Regions from separate parts of the Streptomyces sp. NPDC002643 genome, predicted to be linked through region 1. Evidence: riboswitches for the same ligand, from Rfam matches in the RefSeq annotation. Region 1 holds a riboswitch; each other region holds the start of a gene.

The links. A riboswitch is a leader RNA that binds a small molecule or an ion and turns the genes downstream of it on or off. The one in region 1 is predicted to bind cyclic di-AMP.
Region 2: linked by a shared signal. The riboswitch ahead of ACWD4G_RS35330 (C40 family peptidase) and the one ahead of ACWD4G_RS08920 (transglycosylase family protein) in region 1 are both predicted to bind cyclic di-AMP.
Region 3: linked by a shared signal. The riboswitch ahead of ACWD4G_RS41285 (M23 family metallopeptidase) and the one ahead of ACWD4G_RS08920 (transglycosylase family protein) in region 1 are both predicted to bind cyclic di-AMP.

Annotation. Positions count from the first base shown of each region.
Region 1 covers NZ_JBSFVY010000004.1:449,339-452,574, forward strand. The annotation lists gene ACWD4G_RS08910 (cytochrome P450 family protein) at 1-177, shown strand, start outside; gene ACWD4G_RS08915 (LysM peptidoglycan-binding domain-containing protein) at 322-1,440, shown strand; cyclic di-AMP (ydaO/yuaA leader) riboswitch at 1,676-1,824, shown strand; gene ACWD4G_RS08920 (transglycosylase family protein) at 1,829-2,548, shown strand; gene eno (phosphopyruvate hydratase) at 3,008-3,236, shown strand, end outside.
Region 2 covers NZ_JBSFVY010000031.1:42,360-45,595, reverse strand. The annotation lists gene ACWD4G_RS35340 (ATP-dependent Clp protease proteolytic subunit) at 1-533, shown strand, start outside; gene ACWD4G_RS35335 (hypothetical protein) at 541-852, shown strand; cyclic di-AMP (ydaO/yuaA leader) riboswitch at 1,349-1,519, shown strand; gene ACWD4G_RS35330 (C40 family peptidase) at 1,523-1,996, shown strand; gene ACWD4G_RS35325 (DUF6328 family protein) at 2,148-2,624, shown strand; gene ACWD4G_RS35320 (ATP-binding protein) at 2,596-3,054, opposite strand.
Region 3 covers NZ_JBSFVY010000048.1:1,127-4,362, reverse strand. The annotation lists gene ACWD4G_RS41295 (MarR family winged helix-turn-helix transcriptional regulator) at 95-619, shown strand; gene ACWD4G_RS41290 (GTP cyclohydrolase II) at 778-1,473, shown strand; cyclic di-AMP (ydaO/yuaA leader) riboswitch at 1,783-1,953, shown strand; gene ACWD4G_RS41285 (M23 family metallopeptidase) at 1,965-3,020, shown strand; gene ACWD4G_RS41280 (aldo/keto reductase) at 3,184-3,236, shown strand, end outside.

The DNA.
Region 1 (3,236 bases):
GGCCAGACCGCGCTCGCGACCCTGCTCACCCGTCTCCCGGATCTCCGACTCGCGGTGGATTCAGCCGATTTGAGATGGCGCGGGGGGCTCATCATGCGAGGCTTGCGCACACTTCCCGTGGAGTTCACGCCGGTTCGGGCGGCCGATAGCAGTACCCCGCACGGCACCGAAACATGACACACCCTCAAGTCTGTGATCTTCACGTGATCTGTACTGCATTGACTTGTGACAAGTGATCGACTGCCGATACGTTCACGCATCAGTGCGAAGGCCCACCACATCCCTCGCACGGGCCACCGCTGTCGCGTGAAAGGCAACCGCATGCTCTCCGGGAACGGTCGTCACCGTCGCCCCCGTCAGGCCCCTGCTCTTCTCGTCGCGGCCGGAGTGACCGGCTCCGCCATCGCCATCCCGCTCCTCGGCGCCACCGGCGCGAGCGCGGCCAGCGGAACCACCTGGGACCAGGTCGCGGAGTGCGAGAGCGGCGGCGCCTGGAGCGCGGACACCGGCAACGGACGCTACGGCGGTCTTCAGATCTCCCAGGCGAACTGGGAGAGCTACGGCGGCCTCGACTACGCCACCAGCCCCGACCAGGCGAGCCGTTCGCAGCAAATCGCAGTCGCCGAGAAAATCCTCGCTGACCAGGGCGTCGGTGTCTGGTCCACCTGCGGTCTGCTCCACAACCTCGATGGCGACGACGGTTCCGCCGACGTCGACACCGGCGTCGCGGATGACGGCTTGTCGAACTCGGATGATTTCTCCGGTTCCTCCGGTTCGACTGATTCCACCGGTTCGTCCAGCTCATCTGGTTCATCCGGTTCATCTGATTCGAGCGAGTCTCCGAAGTCGGCCGAATCGCCTGAGTCATCCGAGTCGTCCGAGTCGTCCGAGTCATCCGGAGTATCCGATTCGCCGAAGAAGGCCGACGAGGACTCCGTCAAGGGTGACACCGGCTCGAATGACTCCGATGGTTCCGACGGCTCCGCCGGCGACGATTCACGGGGGTCCGACAGCTCATCCACAGGAGGCGCAACGGGTGACGAGTCGGGCAACTCGAGGCAGAACGACAGCGCTTCGTCCGGTGAGGGCGGTGACGCCGGTGCCGGTCGCCATCGGGGCGCGAGCGCCGACGAGGGCGCGGCCGGTGACTCCGGTGCCGATTCCTCCGTCGACTCCTCGTCCTCCGGCCGTCACGCCGCCCGTGCCGCCGACGCGGCCCGGGGCGCCGCGCGTGATGTCGCCCGCGATGCCGTCGACGCCGCCTTCGCCTCGTACACCGTCCGCGCCGGGGACACTTTGACGTCGATCGCCGACTCCCTTGACCTCCCTGGCGGGTGGCGTGAGCTGTACTCCGAGAACGAGGGCACGGTTGGAACCGACCCGGACCACATCGTTCCCGGTCAGACCCTTGAAGTCGCTGTCGAAACGGGCGAAAGGTAGCGGCAGTTCGGGTCATGGTTCGCCCCTGAATGCCCGTTTTGATCTCGGTGGGAGATGAATCACAGATCCCCCATTCCGCTTTGGGATTCGCCGATTCACGTGTTTACGGTCGTGACTGCTCGCCCACAGCGGGCCCTTGCGGTCGTCACGCCGAATCCTGCCGACGGCCGCGTGGAACAGTCGTCGCGTCAAGCGCCGTTGGCAGGAGCGGGGGACCCAAGGTAAGTGCCGGGTCCGGCGGTTGAGGCCCTTCGGGGTCTCGGTCGCGGGAACCGGCTCGGGGTGAAGCCGTGCGATGTGAGCCGAAAGGCGAGCATGCGCGGCCGGGCAACTCAACCGGCCCGAACCCGACAGCTCACCTCGCAGGCGTCGGTGAGGGGATCACTCCATGCTGTTTTCCAGCAAGGGCAAGCACCGCCGCCCGAGCAAGGCCGCCCGCGCCATCGCCGTCGTCGGCGTCACCGGTGCCGCCGCCGTCGCCGCCCCGCTGATCGCGGCCGGCAGCGCCTCCGCCGCCACCGCCTCCGAGTGGGACGCCGTCGCCCAGTGCGAGTCCGGCGGCAACTGGTCCATCAACACCGGCAACGGCTACTACGGCGGTCTGCAGTTCTCCGCCTCCACCTGGGCCGCGTACGGCGGTACGCAGTACGCCTCCACCGCCGACCAGGCCACCAAGGCCCAGCAGATCGAGATAGCCGAGAAGGTCCTCGCAGGCCAGGGCAAGGGCGCCTGGCCGGTCTGCGGCACGGGCCTGTCCAGCGCCGCGTACGACGGCGGCTCGGCCTCCTCCGACAGCGGTTCCTCGAACACGGACTCCGGTTCGAGCAGCTCGTCCTCGAACAGCGGCTCGACCTCCGGCTCCACCTCGGAGAGCGCCCAGGAGACCCGCGCCTCCCGCTCCTCCGAGCGCGCCACCGTCGAGACCCCGACCGGCAAGAAGGTCAAGAAGGGCGACGGCGAGTACAAGGTCGTCAAGGGTGACACCCTCAGCGGCATCGCCGAGAAGAAGAACGTCGAGGGCGGCTGGGAGAAGCTCTTCGAGCTGAACAAGGACATCATCGACGACGCCGACTTCATCTACCCCGGCCAGCAGCTCCACCTGAGCTGACGACGGCCCGGCGCGAGCCGGTGCCCCGCCGGTCCGGCCCAGGCCGGGCCGGTGGCCGGACGGTTCGGCTGAGTCCAGAAAAATTGGCCGCTCCTCAGCTGAACCACAGCCCGCGCACATCCGTGTCCTCCATAGTGAAGACCTCGTGCGGGCCACCCCCGTCCCCCACGGGCTCCCCGCCTCGGTGCGCATTCCCCCGTACGCACCGGGGCGGGGCTTTTTTCTTCCCCCGCCCCTCTCCACCCCTCTTCCGCTCTCCACCCCTGCGCCGCTCCTCCTTCTCTTCATCTGCCGGCCCACTCCCGTACACCCCCCTTTGTTCCGCTCTGGAACAATGGGACCCGTCTCTCTGTCCACGAGACGGTCGGTCGGCTGCCGACGGCCCCGGGGCGGTTAGGCTCTAGTCGCATGGCCCACGCGGCCTCGCACCAACGCGTCACATCCAAGAAGGAGATGCTCGTGCCGTCCATCGACGTCGTCGTAGCCCGGGAAATCCTGGACTCCCGAGGCAACCCCACGGTCGAGGTCGAGGTCGGCCTCGACGACGGCAGCACGGGTCGTGCCGCCGTTCCGTCCGGCGCCTCCACCGGTGCCTTCGAGGCCATCGAGCTGCGTGACGGCGACCCGGGCCGCTACCTCGGCAAGGGTGTCGAGAAGGCCGTCCTCGCGGTCATCGAGCAGATCGGCC
Region 2 (3,236 bases), on a different contig from region 1:
TCGTGTTCCTCGGGACGGCGATCGACGACACCTCGGCGAACGATGTGATGGCGCAGTTCATGCACCTGGAGTACCAGTCCCCCGACCGGGACATCTCCCTCTACATCAACTCGCCCGGCGGCTCGTTCAGCGCGATGACGGCGGTGTACGACACGATCCGGTACGTCACCTGCGATGTGGAGACCATCTGTCTGGGGCAGGCGGGATCGTCCGCCGCGGTGCTGCTGGCGGCGGGCACACCGGGCAAGCGGTATGTGCTGCCGGGGGCGCGCGTGGTCATCCATCAGCCGGCGTACGGCGAGCCGGTCCAGGGGCAGACGAGCGATCTGGCGATCCTCGCCGAGGAACTGCTGCGCACCCGGCGCACGTTGGAGGAGATGCTCGTACGGCACACGGGGCAGAGCCCGGAACGGATCAGGGCCGATGTCGAGCGGGACACGATCCTCGACGCCCGGGCGGCGGTGGAGTACGGCCTGGCCGACCGGATCATTCCGAGCCGCAAGACCTCGCGCACGCTCCCCGGCACGAGGTGAGCGGCCGATGCTCCCACCCGAGTTGCCGCCGCTGCCCGCGCTGACGCGCGCCGAGGCGGAGTTGATCGACCGTTATCTGGACGTGGTGGACCTGCTGGGCCGGATCAATCCGGCCCGCCCGGGCGACACCTATCGCGGGCTGCGGGCGGCGCAGGCCCTCGTCGGCAAGGCGACCGCGTTGCGCGACGCGCTCGAATTGATGCACGGACGGGGCGAGAACGAGGTCCATGCCCCCACCCTCGCGCGGGCGCTTCGCGTCCTGGACGGCGAGCGGCGCGCCGCACGGGTCGCACTGCCGCCGCCCACGACGCCGAGTTGACCGCCCAACCGACCCCACACCACCCCTTCGACCGCGACACACCCCCCTCGGCCACCAACCCGGGCGACGGCTCGGCCGACCCGCTCGACAGGTGTGATCTTGTCGACATGGCTGAACGGAGTCCGGACGGCGGGCCGTACTGAGGGGCGTCAGGACCGGACTCGGAGCGGAGCGCGGAGCAGTGGGAGAAGCAGCGACAGCAGCGGACACTCACTCAGCCCGCTCCAGAACCGGGGGAGTTGCGCGTCATGCCTGGTTCCAGGCCGGAATGCACTATTCCGATACGGTCGTTCGGACCCCTCGACGGGGTGGACATCCTTACTCAAATCACCCCCTTCAGCTGAATATGCAGGTGGTGAGTAAGGCCACAAATCCCCGATTCCGTTGGGTTTTTCGGACTTCCGTGCGTCAAGATCCCTTCCTGACGACAAGCCCCCGCCACAGCGGCGGGGCGATCCGGGCGGACGCCGAGTCCTGCCGCCGCCCGGATGACCGGTCGACAGGAGTGCATCGGCAGGAGTGGAGGACCCAAGCACGACGGGTCGCCGGAGCGGACAAGCCATGTCCGTGCCGAGCAACCCTTGGGGTGAAGCCGCGTCAGCGGCCGGGCAACTTCGCCAGCCCGAATCCGACAGGTCATCCTTCACAGGCGGCTGACGAAGGGTTGCGCATGACTGCGCTCAATCGTGTCCCGTCGCTGTTGACCCGGGCCGGTACGGCCTCGGCTCTGACCATCGCCGCCGTCGGCGGCAGCATCGTGGTACCGGGCGTCGCGGGCGACGCCGAGGCCGCCACCGTGGCGTCGAAGGCACTCAAGGTCGCGGCTTCCAAGAAGGGCTCGCCCTACCGGTGGGGCGCCACGGGTCCCAGCAGGTTCGACTGCTCGGGGCTGACGCAGTACTCGTTCAAGAAGGCGGGCAAGAAGCTGCCCCGCACCGCCCAGCAGCAGTACAACAAGACGAAGCACATCTCCGCGAGCAACCGCAAGCTCGGAGACCTCGTCTTCTTCCACTCGGGCTCCAGCGTCTACCACGTCGGGATCTACGCGGGGAAGGGAAAGATCTGGCACTCGCCGAAGACGGGTGACGTCGTACGCCTCCAGAAGCTCTGGACGAAGAGCGTCTGGTACGGCCGGGTCCGCTGACCCGGGGTCGGGGGCGGCGGAAACCACCGCCGCCCCCGACGGGCGTGACACCGCCCCGAAAGTGGTTACCCGGTGTGTCATGGCCCCCGACCACACCCGCCCCGCGCGCGACCGGACACCGCTGGAGCACGCGGACCGCAACAAGACCCCGCTGGACCGCGCCGACCGCGACGAGACCCCGTTGGAGCGCGCCGACCGCAACTTCTCCGAGCTGCTGCAGGAGCTGCGGGTCACCCAGACCGGTGTGCAGATCCTCTTCGCCTTCCTGCTGACGCTGGCCTTCACACCGCGCTTCGAGGACCTCGACTCCGTACAGCGCGCCACCTACATCACCACGCTGCTGCTGGCCGTGCTGGCGGCGGCGCTGTTCACGGCACCGGCCGCACTGCATCGCTCGCTGTTCCAGCAGAACGCCAAGCCCACGATCGTCCGGGTCTCGTCCCGGCTGGCGACGGTGGGGCTGGCCGTGCTGATGCCGGCGCTGGCCGGTTCCGTACTGCTGGTCGTGGACGTCACCCTCGGCCGCACGGCCGGGATCATCGCGGGCGTCGGTACGCTCGCCGTCTGTCTGGGCCTGTGGAATCTGCTGCCCAGGTGGGTCAGGGGTGCCGCGGAGCGCCGGCCCTGAGCGGCTGGAGCGGGACCGTCCACGGCAGTTCGATGGCGACCGTCTTGCCGCCCTCGCGGGTGGGTCTGACGCTCAGTCGGCCACCGCACTCGGCGGTCAGCCAGCGGATGATGACCATGCCCCGGCCGTTGTCCTGCTGAACGGCCGCGGGCAGACGTTTCGGAAAACGCGGATGGCTGTCGGTGACACCGATGCGCAGATGCTCGTCCCGGTCGAGGGAGATGTCCACGGTGAACGTGGGCGACTGGCCGAAGGTGTGCAGGACGGCGTTGGTGGCGAGTTCGGAGACGATCAGGCGCACGGTGTCCGCGATGTCCGTGTCGCTCGGCAGGCCCCATTCGGCGAGCACATCGGCGACGTAATTACGGGCGGCGGACACCGAGGCGGGATCGCTCGGCAGAGTGACGGAGGCTTCCTGATGATCTGCCATGGCACGGTCGTCCCTTTCCCACGGGACCGGTGTCCGACAGGGAGCGGATGATTCGACTACGGTCCCGGACTGGTGCTTCGCGCCAGACTGCCACTACCTGGACCCTCTGGGGTGGCGATCCACCAAGATATGCATATATCTGTCCCCCGAAGCGGTGAACTCTCCGACGGCCGACCGTATTC
Region 3 (3,236 bases), on a different contig from region 1:
CGATGAACGGCGGGATGGCCGGGAACGAACGGCGGGGTGACCTGGACGAACGCCGGGCTTGGTTCAAGTTTTAAGCAACATCTACACTGTACGCATGACGACCCGCTGGCTCACCCCCGAGGAGCAGCGTGCCTGGCGCGCGTTCATCGCCGCGAGCTCACTCCTGGAGGACGCGCTCGACCGGCAGCTCCAGCAGGAGGCCGGCCTGCCGCACCTCTACTACTCCATCCTGTCCGCGCTCTCCGAGGCGCCGGACCACCGGATGCGGATGACGGATGTCGCCGAGCGTCTGAAGATCACGCGCAGCCGGCTGACGTACGCCGTGACGCGGCTGGAGAACGACGGGGTGCTGCGGCGCGAGAACTGCCAGTGGGACAAGCGGGGCAGTATCGCCGTACTGACAGACGAGGGCATGGCCCTGCTGGAACGCGCGGCGCCGGGCCATGTCGAAACGGTCCGCAAGGCGGTCTTCGACCATCTCCGCCCCGAGCAGATCGGCCAGTTGGAGGAGATCTGTACGGGGATCGCGGCGGCGCTCCAGGGTGAGGACGGCCACCGCCCGCCCGGCGCGGACGAGCTGCCGTGGCGCCGCAGGTCGTGCTCGTCGTCCGACGGATGACTTGGCTCACTTCTGCGGTGTCGGGAATGTGATCTCCCCGTAAATCTGTTGCTTGAAATTTGAAGCAGGGGTTAGAGTCGCCGGGAGGCGTTGCTTCAAATCTGAACCAGATGTGGAGTGGCCGCCCACCCGCACAGGACCGAGGACCGGAGAACCGCATGCCCGACTCCCCCGCCACCACAGCCGCAGCCACGTCCGCCACTGCCACCGTCGCCGCCACGGTCACCGCCACTGCCCCTGCCGCCGCCACCCCGCGTGCCCGTGTCCGGGTGCCGCTGCGCTTCGGTGACGGTTACGCCGTCGACGCCGAGATGGTCACCTTCCACGGCCTCGTCGACGGCCAGGAGCATCTGGCGCTCGTCCTCGGCGACCCCGAGCCCGGCACGACCCCCCTGGTCCGGCTGCACTCCGAGTGCCTGACCGGCGATGTCTTCGGCTCGGCCCGCTGCGACTGCGGTCCGCAGCTGCGTGAGGCGGTGGAGCGGATCGCCGACCGGGGCGGGGTACTCCTCTACCTCCGCCAGGAGGGGCGCGGCATCGGCCTCTACAACAAGCTCGACGCGTACGCCCTCCAGGACCAGGGTCTCGACACCTACGAGGCGAACGCGGCCCTGGGTCTGCCTGAGGACGGCCGCGACTACACGGCCGCCGCGCAGATGCTGACCGCCCTGGGCATCACCGAACTGGACCTGCTGTCCAACAACCCCGACAAGGCACAGCAGTTGCGCGACCTCGGGGTCGGGGTCCGGGACCGGGTGCCGACCGGCGTCTTCACCACCGCCCACAATGTCCGTTACCTCCGGGCGAAGGTGCTCCAGACCCAGCACACGCTGGCGCTGCCCGAGCCCGCGTAACGGCGTGGCCCTCTTTCCGGCGCGAGGGCGTGACCCTCTTTTCATTTCCTTCATGATCACCATCTCGCCCCCTCCTCGATATCACTCCCCGTGTCCGCCCGACCCCCCTCCGCATAACAACTGACATACCGTCAGAACTTCTGTTACCGCCGAGGGAAGGTCAACTCGCCCGTTTTCGGCCGCTCATGACCCGTAAAGTCCAGCGGAAAAGCCGGAACGATCATTCAGAACTGCTTGGAATGGGGCCCTCGCGTCTATTAACGTTCGATAACGCAGCGCGGTCGTCCCAGCCGTCACAAGAGGCGGCTCCGTGCTCACGCGCCGAATCCCGTACCACTTGTTGGTAGGGGAACCGGGGAACCACCACCCTGGGGTGAATCGCGGGCAAACCGTCGTGGCAGCACGACTGGTTTACGCGCGTAGGAGACCTTCCTGCTCCGAACCCGTCAGCTAACCCGGTAGGCGAGAAGGAAGGAAAGGAGTACGCCCACGTGGCGTCCAACCGGTCCGCGACCGAAGCCCCGTTCGTACCGGCCCAACGTGACGGCGAGAGCCGGACGTTCGGCTACGGCAGCTACAACAGCGAGAACGAGGGCCCCTGGCAGGAGTGGAACCCCACCGAGGAGTCCATTCGCCCCGTCCGCGGCCGGCACCGCGTCGCCAAGCAGCGGCAGCGCGGCGGGCTCGCCCGTAGCTCCACGGTCCTCGGCGTCGGTGTCATAGCCGCCGTCGGCGGCGCGGGCATGGCCAGCGCGCAGACCGGCAAGCCCCCGGTGTCCATCTCGATGCCCGACATGCCGAACGTCGGCTCGGTCTTCGAGGAGGAGGACGAGGCCCAGGACGAGCCGCAGGCGACCACCGCCCCCCTCAGCAGCGCCGGCCTGATCGCCGCCGACACCGAGCAGGGCACGACCGACGCTGGCGAGGCACTGCGCGCCCGCATCATCCAGCAGGCCGAGTCCCAGCAGGACGCCGTCGACCTGAAGGCCGCCGAGGCCGCGCAGACCGCCGCCGCGGAGAAGGCCGCCGAGCAGGCCGCCCAGGAGAAGAAGGAAGCCGAGGCCAAGGAGGCCGCCGCCAAGAAGAAGGCGGAGGAGGAGGCCGCGGCGAAGAAGGAGGCCGAGCGCCTCGCCGAGCTGGCCAAGCAGTTCGCGCTGCCGACCTCCTCGTACACCATCACCTCCACATTCGGCCAGGCCGGCTCCTACTGGTCCTCCGGCTACCACACCGGCCTCGACTTCGCCGCCCCCACCGGCACCCTCATCAAGGCCGTCCACAGCGGCACGATCACCCAGGCCGGCTGGGACGGCTCGTACGGCTACAAGACCGTCCTCACCCTCGATGACGGCACCGAGATCTGGTACGCCCACCAGTCCTCCATCGGCGTCAGCGTCGGCCAGAAGGTCGCCACCGGCGATGTCATCGGCCGAGTGGGCGCCACCGGCAACGTCACCGGCGCCCACCTCCACCTGGAGGTCCACCCCGACGGCAGCGCCAGCGGCATCGACCCGGCGGCGTGGCTGCGCAGCAAGGGCCTGAGCATCTGACTTTTCCGGTGTGACTTTTCAGGGCCGTGTCCTTCTGGACACGGCCCTCGTGTTTTTCGCGCAAACGGCGCCGCCGGCGACGACGGTGGGCGCCCCCCTCCCCTCACCCGGTGTTCATGGCATCGCGGAATGCGGGCGTCCGCCAAGGCTGTTGACGAAGAACATGACTTCTCTTCGCAAGCTGGGCACGTCCGATCTTGAGGTCTTCCCCCTCTG